One region of the Arsenophonus nasoniae genome, then DNA from elsewhere that is predicted to be linked to it. Evidence: predicted binding sites of a transcription regulator. Region 1 holds the regulator's gene; the other holds the start of a gene.
The links. The regulator LexA, encoded in region 1, represses DNA repair genes until DNA is damaged. The targets are predictions, from matches to a motif close to TNCTGTATGTACATACAGNA.
Positions count from the first base shown of each region.

Region 2: ArsFIN_RS06060 (DNA translocase FtsK 4TM domain-containing protein) is a predicted target of LexA. The motif match lies at 5,298-5,317, and genes of this name have one in related genera.

Region 1 is NZ_CP038613.1:3,735,082-3,743,518, forward strand. It holds gene gntU (gluconate transporter) at 1-142, opposite strand, end outside; partial or broken gene gntK (gluconokinase) at 139-682, opposite strand; gene zur (zinc uptake transcriptional repressor Zur) at 1,069-1,533, shown strand; gene lexA (transcriptional repressor LexA) at 1,731-2,345, opposite strand; gene ArsFIN_RS18820 (diacylglycerol kinase) at 2,446-2,820, opposite strand; gene plsB (glycerol-3-phosphate 1-O-acyltransferase PlsB) at 2,944-5,394, shown strand; gene ubiA (4-hydroxybenzoate octaprenyltransferase) at 5,491-6,351, opposite strand; gene ubiC (chorismate lyase) at 6,380-6,913, opposite strand; gene pgi (glucose-6-phosphate isomerase) at 7,125-8,437, opposite strand, start outside.
Region 2 is NZ_CP038613.1:1,241,457-1,249,893, forward strand. It holds gene cydC (heme ABC transporter ATP-binding protein/permease CydC) at 1-1,324, opposite strand, end outside; gene cydD (heme ABC transporter permease/ATP-binding protein CydD) at 1,326-3,098, opposite strand; gene trxB (thioredoxin-disulfide reductase) at 3,255-4,220, opposite strand; gene lrp (leucine-responsive transcriptional regulator Lrp) at 4,767-5,261, shown strand; gene ArsFIN_RS06060 (DNA translocase FtsK 4TM domain-containing protein) at 5,382-8,437, shown strand, end outside.

The DNA.
Region 1 (8,437 bases):
CCGCTAAAATAGAAACCACCATCAATGCAATGAAAGCATGTAATCTTGCATACATAACCAGAAACAACAATAAAAAGACAGCGCCTGCAGCAGTCAATGTCAACATCAGCATATTTAATGTTTCAGGTATAGGCGTGTTCATCTATTTTCCTTAGTAATAATTTCATCAATTAATTTTACTGTATTATCAATAACCTCAACTAATGGTGGCTTAATATCGATGACATACACATCTTTTTCATCATTACTAGGTACTTCTAAAGTGTCAAACTGTGAGACCAACATATTTGGTTTGAAAAAATGATTTTTACGCTTTTTTAATCGGCCTTCTATTAATTTAAAATCTCCTTCAAGATAAAAAAATGACAGAATGCTGGTTTCCATTTCTTAAAATATCTCGATATTTTTTTTTCAAAGCGGAACAAACAATCAAAGAAACACTGTTTGTTCTTTGCATAGCAAAAATAGCATCACTCAATGCCTTAAGCCAAGGCAGTCGATCAGAATCATTCAAAGCATGGCCATCCGACATCTTGTTAATATTGGCGCGAGGATGCAAAAAATCACCATCTAAAAACGCTGCTCCTGTTTTCTGAGCGATCCCTCTCGCAACTGCAGATTTACCACTACCAGATACCCCCATAAGTATAAAAACATGGTGTATTTTTTTGGTATCACTCATTAAAAACTCCGTTAAAAAATCAGGCAATATATAAAATGTTACTGATAATTATCAGTTATAAAAAAATAATATAATAGATTTGTGATAGGAATCTCAGTAAAGCGGAAGATCTGATCGCAAGTAAAACTCGTTATCAATTTTATAGCTCTCAATATAAGCAGAAATAATTTATATTAATTCCACTAGCTAGTTGAAATTAATCATCTTAATTACTACTCACAATATATCCCATTTTCCAATTAAGTATCCGTTTCTAACATTAGAAAATAAAAAAACATTATTAGAAAATAGTAAAAGATATTATTTATTTTAGAACTATGGTAGATATCAAAAAGTATAAATATGATAATATCATTATTATAATGATCTTCACATTAGGATAATTCATGACAAAGCAAGATCAGGAAAAAATATTGTCCCAAGCAAAGAAAATATGCCAAGCGCGTAATGTACGTTTAACGCCACAAAGAGAAGAGGTATTGCGCCTTATAGCAGCCCAACCTTGTGCTATTAGTGCTTATGATTTGCTTGACCTACTTAGAATTTCTGAACCTCAAGCTAAACCACCTACCATATATCGTGGTCTAGAATTTCTTTTAGAACAAGGATTTATTCACAAAATAGAATCAACAAATAGCTATGTTATTTGTCATCATTTTGAGGATCCTAAACATACCTCAGTTATGCTAATTTGTGACAGTTGCGGCAGTGTTGCCGAGAGTAATGGTCAAACAGTAGAAACCGCTATTATAAAATTAGCCAAAAAGACTGGTTTCCAGTTATCCCATACCGTTGTTGAAAGCCATGGACTATGCTCGCCTTGCTACAAAATCGAGAAAAAATCGTGTTAAAGCTCTGCATTACTAGAGTTAAATAGAGATACAAAGGCCAGTTGTTTATACAATCGGCCTTTATTAAATAATCAATAAAATTTAAAATAACTTACTTAATACCAATTAATTACAAATCAAACAAATTTAGAAAATAATAATATTGTTCTCAATAAATTAAACTGAATTTACTTAAAAATTAATTAGATGTGAAATGACTAAAATGAATTACTATTACGAATAATACCAACAGCGAGTCCTTCAATAGTTAAGTTTTGTGTGCGCAAATCCACAATAATTGGCTCAAATTCAGGATTTTCAGCAATTAATTCGACTTTACTACCCGCTTGCTTAAAGCGTTTAACCGTTACTTCATCATCAATACGTGCAACAACAATTTGCCCATTATGGACCTGCTGTGTTTTATGTACAGCTAGTAAATCACCATCGATAATTCCAATATTTTTCATGGACATACCATTAACACGTAATAAAAAATCAGCACTAGGTCTAAAAATAGTGGCATCAATCCGATAATGGCTTTCGATATGCTCTTGGGCAAGTAATGGTTCTCCTGCCGCAACCCGACCAATAAGTGGTAATCCTTCATCCTCATTTTCTTCTTGTAGTAGCCGGATACCGCGAGAAGCGCCAGAAACAATTTCAATCACGCCTTTACGCGCCAATGCCTTTAAATGTTCCTCTGCTGCATTTGGTGAACGAAAACCTAAACTTGAAGCAATTTCAGCGCGTGTGGGAGGCATACCCGTTTGCGAAATGTGTTCACGCACCAGATCATAGACCCGCTGCTGCCTCAATGTTAATTCTTTCATTTCGCCCCCTATTATTGGCATTCGCACATTGTCACTGTAAGTATATACAGTTATATGAAGATTTTAAACTGATAAATGTGTAAAACCCTATTTTTTATAACTAGCTCACGAAATAATGATTACCAATCACAACTGCCCAAATAAAAATAGCTAACCAAATTGAAACAAAAACAGCCGCTGAGCCTATATCTTTTGCTTTACCGGAAAGTTCATGTAATTCTGTACCAATCCTATCAACCACTGCTTCAATCGCACTATTTAATAATTCAACAATGGCTATTAATACCACTGAACTTATAAGTAATAACCGTTCGATCCATTGCACATCAAGGAAAAAAGCCACAATAATAGCGATAACCACAATAATTGCTTCTTGTCTAAAAGCAGCTTCACTCTTCCAAGCTGATTTTAACCCTTTCAGCGAATAACCGGTTGCTTTAATAATTCGGGTTAGTCCCGTTGTTTGGTTTGCCATAAAATTTACTCTCTAAATACAGTTATATATGGGATTTAGTATAATTATTATCTTTTAAACAGATATTAATTACTATTTCTGATATGCTTGGGTAGGATTCTAATAAGAGGCTATCGCTCACCTATGTCATTTTGGCGTAAAATTTACTATAATCTATTAGATTTACCAATGAAATTATTGGTAAAAAGTAAGCTCATACCAGCAGATCCAATGAAGGAATTGCATCTTGATACGACACGTCCTTTTCTATATGTATTACCTTATCATTCTAAAACGGACTTATTGACGTTACGTCAACAATGTTGTTCTATTGGCTTACCTGATCCACTCGATCCGATTGAAATAGACGAAATTAAATTACCTGCTTATGTCTTTATCGATGATGGCCCGCGTGTCTTTCGTTATTATTCGCCAGATCCACGTAAAGACTCAGTAAAAACATTTACTGCTTATCTTGATCTTCATTGCCATAATCCCGAACTAAACATTCAGATGCTACCCGTATCAGTGATGTTCGGTCGAGCGCCTGGTCGAGAAGGCCACTCACCAGCACCACCATTACGTCTACTTAATGGTATCCAAAAATTCTTTGCCGTTATCTGGTTAGGACGTGACAGTTTTGTTCGTTTTTCACCTACTGTCTCTTTACGCCAAATGGCTAGCGAATATGGTACTGATAAAACTATTGCCAACAAACTTGCTCGAGTCGCCCGCATTCACTATTCACGGCAACGATTAGCAGCAGTTGGCCCCAAGCTACCTGTTCGCCACGATCTATTCAAGAAGCTGTTAACTTCAAAAGCGATTGAAAAAGCAGTTGAAGATGAGGTTAAAGCAAAAAAAATCTCTCTTGAGAAGGCAAAACATAATGCGATTGCCATGATGGAAGAAATTGCCGCTAATTTTTCCTATGAAGCGATCCGTATTACTGACCGCGTACTGAGTTGGACTTGGAATCGGCTCTATCAAGGAATTAATGTGCAACATGCCGAGCGTGTGCGCCAATTAGCGCAAGATGGCCATGAAATTGTCTATATTCCTTCTCATCGTAGTCACATGGATTACCTATTACTTTCTTACGTACTTTATCATCAAGGCTTAGTTCCTCCTCATATTGCCGCAGGTATCAATCTTAATTTCTGGCCTGCAGGTCCAATTTTTCGTCACTTAGGGGCTTTTTTCATTCGCCGCTCTTTCAAGGGCAATAAACTTTACTCCACCATATTTCGTGAGTATCTCAGTGAACTGTTTGCTCGTGGTTATTCAATTGAATATTTTGTTGAAGGCGGCCGCTCTCGCACAGGCCGACTACTGGAACCAAAGACTGGCACGCTGTCAATGACCCTACAAGCAATGCTACGAGGTGATTCCCGTCCAATTACTATTGTCCCTATTTACATCGGTTATGAGCATGTATTGGAAGTTGCTACCTACGCTAAGGAACTAAAAGGTGCAGCAAAAGAGAAAGAAGGCTTTTTTTCCATGTTAAGAGGTCTACGCAAGTTACGTAGACTAGGACAGGGTTATGTTAATTTTGGTCAACCGATTGCACTAACGCAATATTTAAATAAACATGTCCCAGAGTGGCGCCAATCTATCGATGATATTGAGCCTCAACGTCCAACATGGTTAAATTCAACCGTGACTCGGCTAGCTAATAAAATCATGGTTAGAATTAACAATGCCGCTGCTGCCAATGCGGTCAATCTATGTTCAACAGCTTTATTAGCTTCACGCCAGCGTGCATTAACCCGAGAACAACTGATTGAACAAATAGAATGTTACCTGCAACTATTAAGGAATGTGCCTTATAGTGATGATAGCACAACACCTAATAAAACTGCCGATCAATTGTTAGCAGACGCATTGGAATTGGATAAGTTTGAAGTTGAGCATGACAGTATGGGCGATATTGTGGTATTACCACGTGAAAATGCAGTATTGATGACTTATTATCGAAATAATATTATGCATTTATTGGTTTTGCCTTCTTTGGTAGCCAATATCGTATTACATAATGAAAATGTTCAACGTCAGGAGATTGGTTATCAAGTTGCACTTATCTATCCATTCCTAAGAGCAGAACTCTTCATGCGATATAGCATGCAAGAATTGCCTGAATCGATCGATATTCTGTTGGATGAATTGGCACGCCAGCAACTAATACTATTAACAGCAGAAGGTTTTGTAACTATCAATCCAGCTCGTATTCGCCCTCTTCAGCTTTTAGCAGCTGGTATTAAAGAAACGCTACAGCGCTATGCAATTACACTTTCGCTACTTAGTACAATCCCTGCAATTAGTCGAGGAATACTAGAAAAAGAGAGCCGTATTCTCGCTCAGCGTCTATCGGTACTCCATGGTATCAACGCACCTGAATTCTTTGATAAAGCAGTTTTCTCCACTCTGGTAAATACATTAAAACAGGAAGGTTATATTAATAGAGAAGGCGATGCGATTATCAGCGCGAATGTACAACGACTTTATCGAATTATCGCTAAGTTAATATCTCCTGAGGTTTGTTTAACCATTGAAGGAGTCAAACACGTTACTCATGAGCCATTGTCTAAATAAATTATTTTCATATCAATATAGTAACGTAAAAAGAATTTAGATTGAAATCGACCAAAATCATTTAGGATAATCACTCTAGATTATCCTTTTTTATAATTAAAAATAATTTAATAGGATGCCAATAAATAAAACCAACCCCACATAATTGTTATTCATAAATGCTTTAAAACATAATGCAGGTTGACGACTGGCAATGAGTTTTTGTTGATGGATAAATAAGACTAACACAAATATCAAACTGGCATAATAAGGCACCCCTAAATCTAGCTGTTGCCCTATATAAAATAACACCAGAATCATAGCTAATTGTAAAATACCAATAATCAATTTATCAAAATGAGCAAAAATAATTGCGGTTGATTTTATCCCAATTTTTATATCATCATTGCGATCAACCATCGCATACTGGGTATCATAAACAACAGACCAAATGATATTAACCAGAAATAATAACCAGCACTCCAAAGGTAAGGACTTACTAACTGCTGCATACGCCATTGGAATTGACCAACCAAACGCAGCACCCAGCACAATCTGGGGAAAATGGCTAAATCGTTTGATAAATGGATAAATCCAAGCTAATAACAACCCAATCACCGATAACCAAATTGCCATCTTATTTAAGGTCAAGACCAATATAAATGCAATAATGATCAATGATAAAAATAGTGTCTTAGCTTCTTTTTCTGTTACATCACCATTTGGCAGAGGACGCTCTCTGGTTCTTGCAACATAACCATCAAATTTTCTATCTGCAAAATCATTAATAACACAACCAGCCGCACGCATCAAAAAGACACCCACAGTAAAAATTAACAAAATAAAAAGATCTGGTAACCCTCGGCTTGCTATCCATAATGCCCAATAAGTAGGCCATAGTAATAGTAAAATACCTATCGGTTTATCAAGACGCATTAAGCGAAAATAGGCGCGCCATTTATTCAATTTCAACGTCATTTGCCCTGCCAATCTATTTGTCTCCTTATTATTTCGTATAGATAGGTGAATCTGGCAAAAAAAGCTCTGTTAATAGTAAAGGTTTAGCCGATAACCTTAACAACGAACGCCTTACCCAACAATTATTCTGTATACCTAAATTAATATAATCACGAGTTAAATTATTTCCACTAAATAGATGGTGCCCTAATGGCACATTGCCTAAATTTATTAATTTGCGTTCTGGACCCGTTAATGTCTCTTCTGGGATCACTGTCCGCCCATATAACCATGGGCAACCATCACCAAAAAGCACAACTTCACGTAACCAATAGCGTTGACTATTAGGCAAAAGTTGAGCTTCTTCGTTCTGACTATCTAATAGAATAAAACCTTCTTGATAAGGTTTTACAGTGACTTGCTGACAATAGCGTGCCAGACGTTGAGTCATTGAATCTAATTCGGTTAACCAATTATATATTGGATCCGGTACATTAATTTCTTGCGCCGCAAGCCACTTAATCGGTTGATTGCAAAAAAGTGACTTATTATTTATATGGTTTATTTTTACAGCTACGCCCATAGAATACTTCTCTCATTCTATCTGGAAATTAAAAATAGAAGATATCATGCTGATAATGAATGAAATGATAGAATCTGCTAATTTATATAAAAAGTTATCCCTGATTGCAAAATTTTTATTAATTTTGCAATCTTTATATTAGCAAGAAGTGATCTATCTGGCAGTTTATTTACTATAACCAAAACCTGCTGTTACTAGCTTTGTTAAAAAATTATTGGCGCCAAGCTTTAAAACAATTAATCAATCCATTGGTAGAGGTGTCATGACTATCAATTTCAGCCTGAGTTGCCAACTCAGGTAGAATACGACCGGCTAATTGCTTACCTAGTTCGACGCCCCATTGGTCAAAACTAAAAATATTCAATATAGCACCTTGCACAAAGATCTTGTGTTCATACATCGCAATCAAAGCGCCTAACGTATATGGCGTAATTTGATTAACAAGAATAGAGTTAGTTGGGCGATTACCTTGGAAAACTTTATAAAGTGCAACATTGGCCATTTTAGCCGGATCTTGGCCGGCAGCTTTAAATTCTTCGTCCACTTCAAGCCGATTTTTGCCAAATGCTAACGCTTCTGTTTGAGCAAAAAAATTAGACATTAATTTGTTATGGTGATCACTTAATGGATTATGACTAATCGCAGGCGCAATGAAATCACAAGGAATAAGTTTGGTACCTTGATGGATCAACTGATAAAAAGCATGCTGACCATTAGTTCCTGGTTCACCCCAAATGATAGGCCCCGTTTGATAATTCACTTTTTCGCCATTACGATCAACATATTTACCATTTGATTCCATATTGCCTTGTTGAAAATAAGCCGCAAAACGATGTAAATATTGATCATAAGGTAAAATGGCCTCAGTCTCAGTAGCGAAAAAATTATTATACCAAATACCGATTAACGCTAATATTACCGGAATATTATGCTCAAAAGTCGTCTCAGCAAAATGACGATCCATTGCATGAGCACCGCTTAGTAATTGCTCAAAATTATTAAATCCGATGGAAAGAACAATCGAGAGGCCAATAGCAGACCACAATGAATAACGGCCACCAACCCAATCCCAGAATTCAAACATATTTTGGGTATCGATGCCAAATTTGGCCACCTGTTGTTCATTGGTTGATAAAGCCACAAAATGTTTTGCGATCTGACTCTCATCCTCTGCAACATCTAAAAACCATTTTCGGGCAGTCAGGGCATTAGTCATTGTCTCTTGGGTGGTAAAAGTTTTAGAGGCAATCAAAAATAATGTTGTTTCAGGTTTAATTTTTTGCAGTGTTTCAGCAATATGACTGGCATCTACATTGGAAACAAAATGCATATTTAAATGATTTTTGTAAGGCTTGAGTGCTTCTGTCACCATATATGGGCCTAGATCAGAACCACCAATACCGATATTAACGACATCTGTTATTGCTTGACCAGTATAACCTTTCCAGTCACCATTAATAACACGCTCACTGAAACAACGCATTTTATCTAACACAGCATTAACTTGTGGCATAATATCAAAAC
Region 2 (8,437 bases), 1.4 Mb from region 1:
TTGCATCATCTTTAGCTATTAACAGATTATTACGTAAGGTATCACTAAAAATATGGGTTCGTTGTGGTACTACCGCCATTAATTTACGTAATGTTTTCTCATTATAGTGATTAATTGGCTGGCCATTTATCAAGATTTGGCCTGAACTAACATCCCATGCACGCGTTAATAATTGTAATAGCGTAGATTTACCACAACCGGTTTTACCTAGTAGCGCAACATGTTCACCTGCATTGAGTGTTAAAGAGATATTTTGTAGTGTCGGTTGCGGTTGTTGAGGATAACTGAAATGCACATTTTGCAATTTGATCTCAACTTTATTACTCATCGTTATGCCGGAAGTTGGAAATGTCACTGCCGGTTGTTGATTAATTAACTCCATTAAGCGATTTGCAGAAGTGACGACTTGTCCTAAATATTGAAATGCAACAGCTACTGGTCCAAGAACTTCAAATGCCGCTAAGGTACAAAAAACAAACAGGGCAATAAGTGCACCAGGTTTATGCTGTTCACCCACACCGGTTGCTGCTAACCACATTAGTAGGGTTGCAGTAAGGCCGGAAATTAAAATCATAATAGATTGTGATAGCGCGGTTAAGTTAGATTGTTGCTGCTGGCGTTTTAGCCAGCTGGATTCTAGATTGGTCAATACTTGCCGAAAGCGAGGTAATGCGCCAAAAACAGTTAGCTCTGCTTGTGCCTGGATAATATTAATTAAATAAGCACGATATTGACTGCGAAATATAGTGAGATAGTGCCCAATAGATTTTCCCGCCTGATAAAAGAAAAAGGGTAAAGTAATCAGCAAACAGAGCATAATAGTGCCCAAAGTAAGAGCAAGAAGTAAGTCTAATGTACTTAACGCCAAGGTGAGCAAAATAGTAATAACTAAAGCAGCAAATATTGGAGAAAGCACTCGTAGATACAAATGATCAAGGCTTTCGACATCAGCGACCAGACGATTAAGAATATCTCCTTGGCGATAGTGTGCGATAGCGCCAGGAGATAGTGGAAATAGTTTTTGAAATGTAAATACTCTTAAATGGGCTAAGACACGAAAAGTCGCATCATGGTTAACTAATCGTTCAGCGTAACGACTGGCCGTGCGAATAATGGCTGAACCACGAACACCTGCTGCTGGTAGCATATAATTAAAAGTATAAAGCCCGGCAGTGCCCGCGAGAGCCGTTCCGGCTAAAAACCAACCTGATAAAGTCAGTAGGCTAATACTCGCCAGTACCGCGACAATGGTTAATAAAATACCAAGATTAAGCAGCAACCAATGACGTCGATATAGCGCAAGAAAAGGGAGTAGTACACGCATATTATATTTCCTCTGCGCGATAAGTTAGCAAGCGGCTAAAAGCCCCTTTAGTCTGTCTTAGCTCATTATAAGTGCCTTGTTCAATAATTAAACCCTTTGCCATGACCCATATTTGGTCGTAAGTAACAGCTTCTTCTAGCAAATGGGTAACCAGCAAAGTGGTTTGTTTAGTAGATGCTGTATTAAGTGCTGTCATCACACGTTGCTCACTTTGCATATCAAGGCTTGCTGCAGGCTCATCCAGTAAAAGCAAATGACAAGGGTTTAATAACGCACGCGCGACAGCAATGCGTTGCGCTTGTCCAACGGACAAGCGAGCGGCATTTTCGCCAATTTGGGTATTAACACCTGCGGGTAAATACTTAGTAAACTCAGTTACATAAGCATTTTCCATCGCAGCATTGATTGCTGCTGTGGAAGCTTTAGTTGAATGGAGACATATGTTGTCAATAATGGTTTGTGCAGGTAAATGGGGATTTTGACCAACCCAGCTAAGTTGTTTGCGCCAATCAGTCATATCGAGATCCTTAAGTTCAATTCCATTAACCATTAGCGAGCCACGATAAGGTAGAAAACCGAGTAGCACATTTAACAATGAACTTTTACCAGCTCCGCTTTGGCCGACTACAGCGATCCGCTGATTTGGCAATAGGGTGAAATTTAACGGGCCAGCTAAGCGTACATTGTCATGAGAAAAAATTTCTAGCTGTTGTGCAGTAATCGTGAATGGTTGAACCGGAGTAATTAGCTGATTATTTTGTGGTTGTGGTTGAGGTTGTTCTATGCTGGCTAATAATGTAAATAAAGATTCTGCTGCACCTACTGCTTGTGCTTTAGCATGATAATAAGTACCTAAATCACGTAGTGGCTGAAAAAATTCCGGCGCGAGGATCAAGGCCAAAAAGCCGGCAAAAAGGGTAACTGGTATGCCATAATTACCAAAATGCAATTCCCCTAAATAAGAAAAACCAAAATAAACTGCGACAATGGCAATGGAAATTGATGCGAAGAATTCTAACACTGCCGAAGAGAGAAAGGCCATACGTAAGACTTCCATCGTTCTTTGGCGAAATTCTTCAGTCGCTTGTTCAATATCTTTTACTTCTTTGTTGGCACGGAAAAAAAGTCGTAAGGTATCAAGTCCACGTAAACGATCGAGAAATCTGCCGCTTAATCGGGCTAACGCCACAAAATTTCGCCGATTAACATCAGCGGCCCCCATTCCGACTAATATCATAAATAAAGGGATTAAAGGTGCGGTGATAAATAAAATTAAGCCAGCTGCCCAGTTAATCGGGAAAATCGCAATCAGAATGATAATTGGGATCATAGCGGCTAAATAGATTTGCGGTAAATAGCGAGCATAATAATCCTGTATGTCCTCAATTTGTTCTAAAATGATCGTTGCCCAACTTCCAGCGGGTTTATTTTTAACCCAAATTGGCCCTAATTGGTCAAGTTTATTTAATACTCTGCTACGGATCTGCTGGCGAACTATTTTGCCACAAACAAATCCAACACTTTCCCGGATAAAATGAATTAACGCTCTTAAAGTAAATACACAAATGAGTAATACAAATTGAACTAGCAGTTGTTCTCGAGCTAGATTATCTACAATCAATGCTTGTAAAATGGTAGCTAAAAGCCAGGCTTGCATAACGATAAGTAGGCCACTAATAACTCCCAGTAACATGGATAAGCGTAGCCAGTGTTTTGCTGGTGCTGATTGTTGCTTCAACCATTTAACCAACTCAGTTTGTTTTTGTTTATCCATAATGATGATTTTATATACCGATGATAAGTTAATTAGGATAACGGGTTGATTTTAATTTATCTAATATCAACTTTTATAGGTATGTTACAGATAAAAAGGCGCTATTTCGACAGCGCCTGTTATAGAAATTTATAAAATTATTATAATTTGTAACATTTATTTGCGATATAGCGCGTCTAAATAACGTTCGGCGTCAAGGGCAGCCATACAACCAGTCCCTGCTGAGGTAATGGCTTGACGATAGACATGATCCATGACATCACCAGCAGCGAAAACACCTTCAACTGAGGTTTGGGTTGCATTACCTTTAGTGCCAGATTGCACTTGAATGTAGCCATTTTCTAACACTAATTGATCGGCAAAGATACTGGTATTGGGGGTATGGCCAATAGCGATAAACACGCCAGTTACGGCAAGCATCTCTAGATTGTCATTTTCGGTTGAACGTAAATTGATACCAGTGACACCACTATTGTCACCTAATACTTCATCAAGGATAAAATTGGTATGTAACACAATATGGCCAGTTTTTACTTTTTCCATCATCCGTTGGATGAGAATTTTTTCAGCGCGAAACGTTTCACGGCGATGAATAACATGGACTTTTTCGGCAATATTGGATAGGTAAAGTGCTTCTTCAATCGCCGTATTTCCACCACCTACTACCGCCACTTTTTGCTTGCGATAAAAAAAGCCATCGCAGGTGGCGCAGGCTGAAACGCCACGACCTTTAAAGGCTTCTTCAGAAGGTAAACCCAAATAGCGAGCTGAGGCGCCGGTAGCGATAATAAGCGCATCACAGCTATATATTCCGTCATCGCCCGTGAGTTGGAACGGCCGTTGCTGTAGATCAACCGCATAAATATGATCATTAATAATATTTTCTTCTGCAGAGAATTTTTTAGTATGCTGCAGCATCCGTTCCATCAATACCGGCCCCATTAACTCGGTATGATCGCCAGGCCAATTTTCAACTTCGGTGGTGGTAGTTAACTGCCCTCCTGGTTGCATGCCGGTAATTAATACCGGATTTAAGTTTGCTCGGGCGGCATAAATAGCTGCCGTATAGCCAGCTGGGCCAGATCCCAGAATAATAACCTTACTATGCTTGTTGGTGTTCATGGCGGCTCCATTTGTAAGAATATCTATTTAATGTGGCGATTGTAGGAGATTAGGAAAATTAAAAAAAGTAAATTGAATGAAAAGATGATAAGGAAATAATCATTCTTTGTTGACTTGTTTTAACATTTTATTTATTAAGGCGAGTCATGAAAAAAGATTATTTTTCGTGAAATAACGTTTTAAAGTGAGAATTTTTCTGATGTCTTATTGACAATTAGTTAATAATAAATTCATTTCCTTATGATGTTCTGATTTTTATTCATAATCTTTGACAATCGGTTGTGTATTTGAGAAAACATCTTATAGGATTAATTACCTAATTTGATTAATTGAAATTGAACATCATTTAAACAAATAGATAAATATCCTACTTTTCATTATCAAATTGAAAACTAACCAGATGATTTATCTACAAGATGAATTATACTACAAATACTAATGGTCAGGCGGAGTTTAACCTTATTGCATCTTTTCCAATTCAATAATAAGAAAAGAAAATAGGGAATGTAATGGGTATAAAAAAATAGATAAAAGAGAGATAACGAAATGATTGATAACAAAAAGCGTCCAGGAAAAGATCTTGATCGTATTGATAGGAACATACTTAATGAATTACAAAAGGATGGTCGTATTTCTAATGTTGAGCTTTCTAAGAGAGTAGGGTTATCGCCGACCCCTTGTTTGGAACGTGTGCGTCGTTTGGAGCGTCAAGGTTTTATTTCTGGTTATACTGCTTTATTAAATCCACACTATCTCGATGCATCTTTATTGGTTTTTGTTGAGATCACCTTGAACCGTGGTGCTGCAGATGTTTTTGAACAGTTTAATGCTGTTGTGCAAAAACTGGAGGGGATTCAGGAATGTCATTTAGTCTCTGGCGATTTTGATTATTTACTTAAAACACGGGTTCCTGATATGTCTGCCTATCGTAAATTGTTAGGCGAGACTTTGCTTCGTCTCCCCGGTGTCAATGACACGCGAACTTATGTAGTAATGGAAGAGGTAAAACAGAGTAATCGTTTGGTCATTAAGACACGTTAATCAAATAGATGCAAAACCGGAAAAAGTTAGGTACACTCCTGTTTATGCATACAGTTTCAACGCTGAGCATTACTCAGCGTTGTTCCTTTCAATCAACAGGAAAGACCTGGAGTGTTAGTTTTGGGCCAGGAATATACAGAAGACAAAAACATTAAGTTAAAAAAGATCAGTAATGGCAAGATACTGACAGAGGTTATTTTACTGATAATTACTATCTGGGCGATTTTTTTGCTGGTGGCTCTGATAAGTTTTCATCCTTCCGATCCTAGCTGGTCACAGACGACTTGGAATGAACCAATTAAAAATTTAGCGGGCGGCATTGGTGCATGGTCAGCGGATATTCTTTTCTCTGTTTTCGGTATTTTAGCCTATGCTATACCATTAGTCATGTTGTTAGGATGTTGGAATATATTTAAAGATATCGATAACCAAAATTGTCTGGATTTCTTTGTTCTTTCTTTACGCCTGATCGGTGGGTTGGCGTTAATAATTACCTCGTGTGCTTTGGCAGCACTTAATATTGATGATTTACCTAATTTTTCCTCCGGTGGCATTATTGGTAGTGTTTTTAGTAATGCCATTCTACCTTGGTTTAATATTTTAGGAACCACGTTAACGCTACTTTGTATTTGGGCGATTAGTTTCACCCTATTTACGGGTTGGTCATGGTTAACGATTGCAGAAAAGATTGGTGCACTGGTTTTAGCGGCAATAACGCTTATTACTAATCGTACTCGTAGTAACAACAAGCATCAAGCAACAGAATCTTATGTCTCACCTCATCCGGCTAAATTATACGATGGTACATCAGACACAGCAGATTATATTGATCCTGATGATGTGCTTTTTTCAACTGCGCCAATTAAACAGTTAGCGAAAGAAGAATTGAGTAATAATAAAAACGATCAATTGTATCCAGATAAGGTACAGTTTTTGACGCCTGATGAAGCCAAAGTTGCCCTTGATATTCAGGCAGAAACATTGGACAAATATGACGAAGATATTTTTAGCAAACCGTCAAATATCCCCGTTCCAATGGATGATGAAGTTGATCTCAATAAACCGATAGATCCTAATCACGTTTCTCAAGCTGGCTTGCAAAAAGAAGCGGCTGATCTGGCTGAACCCTTAATTTCCCCAGTAACCAAAATAGATGCGGAAGCTGACGTGAGTACTGCCTTCACGCCGGTAAAATCACAAATTAAAAAAGGTATTGGCCCCGAATTTCCGCGCCCTAATCCTGTTCGTTTACCAACACGGCGCGAGCTTTATGGTAATCGTCTAACGACACAAAAAGAGCAGGAATTGGATGCCGACCAAAAAGCTTTTCAAAATCACGCGCCCCAGCCGGATGGCTCTGAGTTTAGTATTGATAATTGGAATGAAGAAAAATTACGTGATCAGTTTTTGCAGCAGCAAAATGAGCGTTATAACACCAATATAACTAATAATCTTAATCAGCCAACAGATAACATTGATGTGCACGACAAAGTCATTACATCAGAGGAAACAGAATCAAACGCGTTAGTTGAAAACCAACCGCACATTGAGCATAAATGGCCTTTGGCAGAAGACGAAGTAATACCACAAGCGCAAGTAGCAAAAGATTTCAGCGAAACATCATTAGCCCATGAAGATAAAAAGCAAAAGGTAGCGCAGACATTACCTGAGCAGGGAAGTCTTTTTCATCCTTTTCTGGTACGTAATGATCAACCATTACCGAAACCCACAACGCCCATGCCCTCATTAGATCTGCTTGCCAGCCCACCAAACCACAACGAACCGGTTGATATGTTTGCGTTGCAACAGACATCCCGTTTAATTGAAGCGCGTTTAAGCGATTATCGGGTAAAAGCGGAAGTGGTTGGCTTTTCACCTGGACCGGTTATTACGCGCTTTGAGTTGGACTTAGCCCCTGGCGTGAAGGCCGCACGTATTTCTAACTTATCAAGAGATTTAGCCCGCTCTTTATCGGCAACTGCGGTACGTATTGTGGAGGTGATACCGGGTAAACCTTATGTCGGTTTAGAATTACCCAATAAAAAGCGCCAGACGGTGTATCTACGTGAAGTGCTTGATTGTGATAAATTTCGCCGTAACCCATCACCCTTAACCATTGTATTAGGTAAAGATATTGAAGGTGAACCCGTTATTGCTGATTTAGAAAAAATGCCGCATTTGTTAGTTGCCGGTACCACCGGTTCGGGTAAATCGGTTGGGGTTAATGCCATGATCCTCAGTATCTTGTACAAAGCAAAACCTGAGGATGTCCGTTTTATCATGATCGATCCTAAGATGTTGGAACTTTCTATTTATGAAGGCATTCCGCATTTGCTGACCGAAGTTGTCACCGATATGAAAGATGCGGCGAATGCACTGCGTTGGTGTGTTAATGAAATGGAACGTCGCTACAAACTTATGTCTGCTTTAGGGGTAAGAAATTTGGCGGGCTATAACGATAAAATTAATGCCGCTGAGCGCATGGGACGCCCAATACCTGATCCATTTTGGAAACCAGGCGATAGTATGGATAGTAGCCATCCAGTACTGAAGAAAGAGCCTTATATTGTTGTTATGGTCGATGAATTTGCTGATCTGATGATGACTGCCGGCAAAAAAGTCGAAGAGCTAATTGCACGTTTGGCGCAAAAGGCGCGAGCGGCCGGTATTCATCTAGTCTTGGCGACGCAGCGACCATCCGTTGATATTATTACCGGTTTAATTAAGGCTAACATACCGACTCGGATTGCATTTACTGTGTCAAGCAAGATAGATTCTCGCACCATTCTTGATCAAGGTGGCGCCGAATCTTTATTAGGCATGGGCGATATGCTTTACTTACCGCCTAACTCCTCTATTCCCATTCGTGTTCACGGTGCTTTTGTTCGCGATCAAGAAGTGCATGATGTGGTCAAAGATTGGCAAGCGAGAGGTAAACCTGAATATATAGATAATATCACTAAAGGTGGTGAAGATGGTGAAGGTAGTAATGGTTATGATAGTGATGAAGAGCTAGATCCCCTGTTTGATCAAGCGGTTGAGTTTGTGACGGAAAAGCAGCGTGTCTCTATATCGGGCGTGCAGCGACAATTTCGTATTGGTTATAATCGAGCGGCCAGAATTGTTGAGCAGATGGAGGCGCGAGGGGTTGTTAGTGAACCAGGGAACAATGGTAA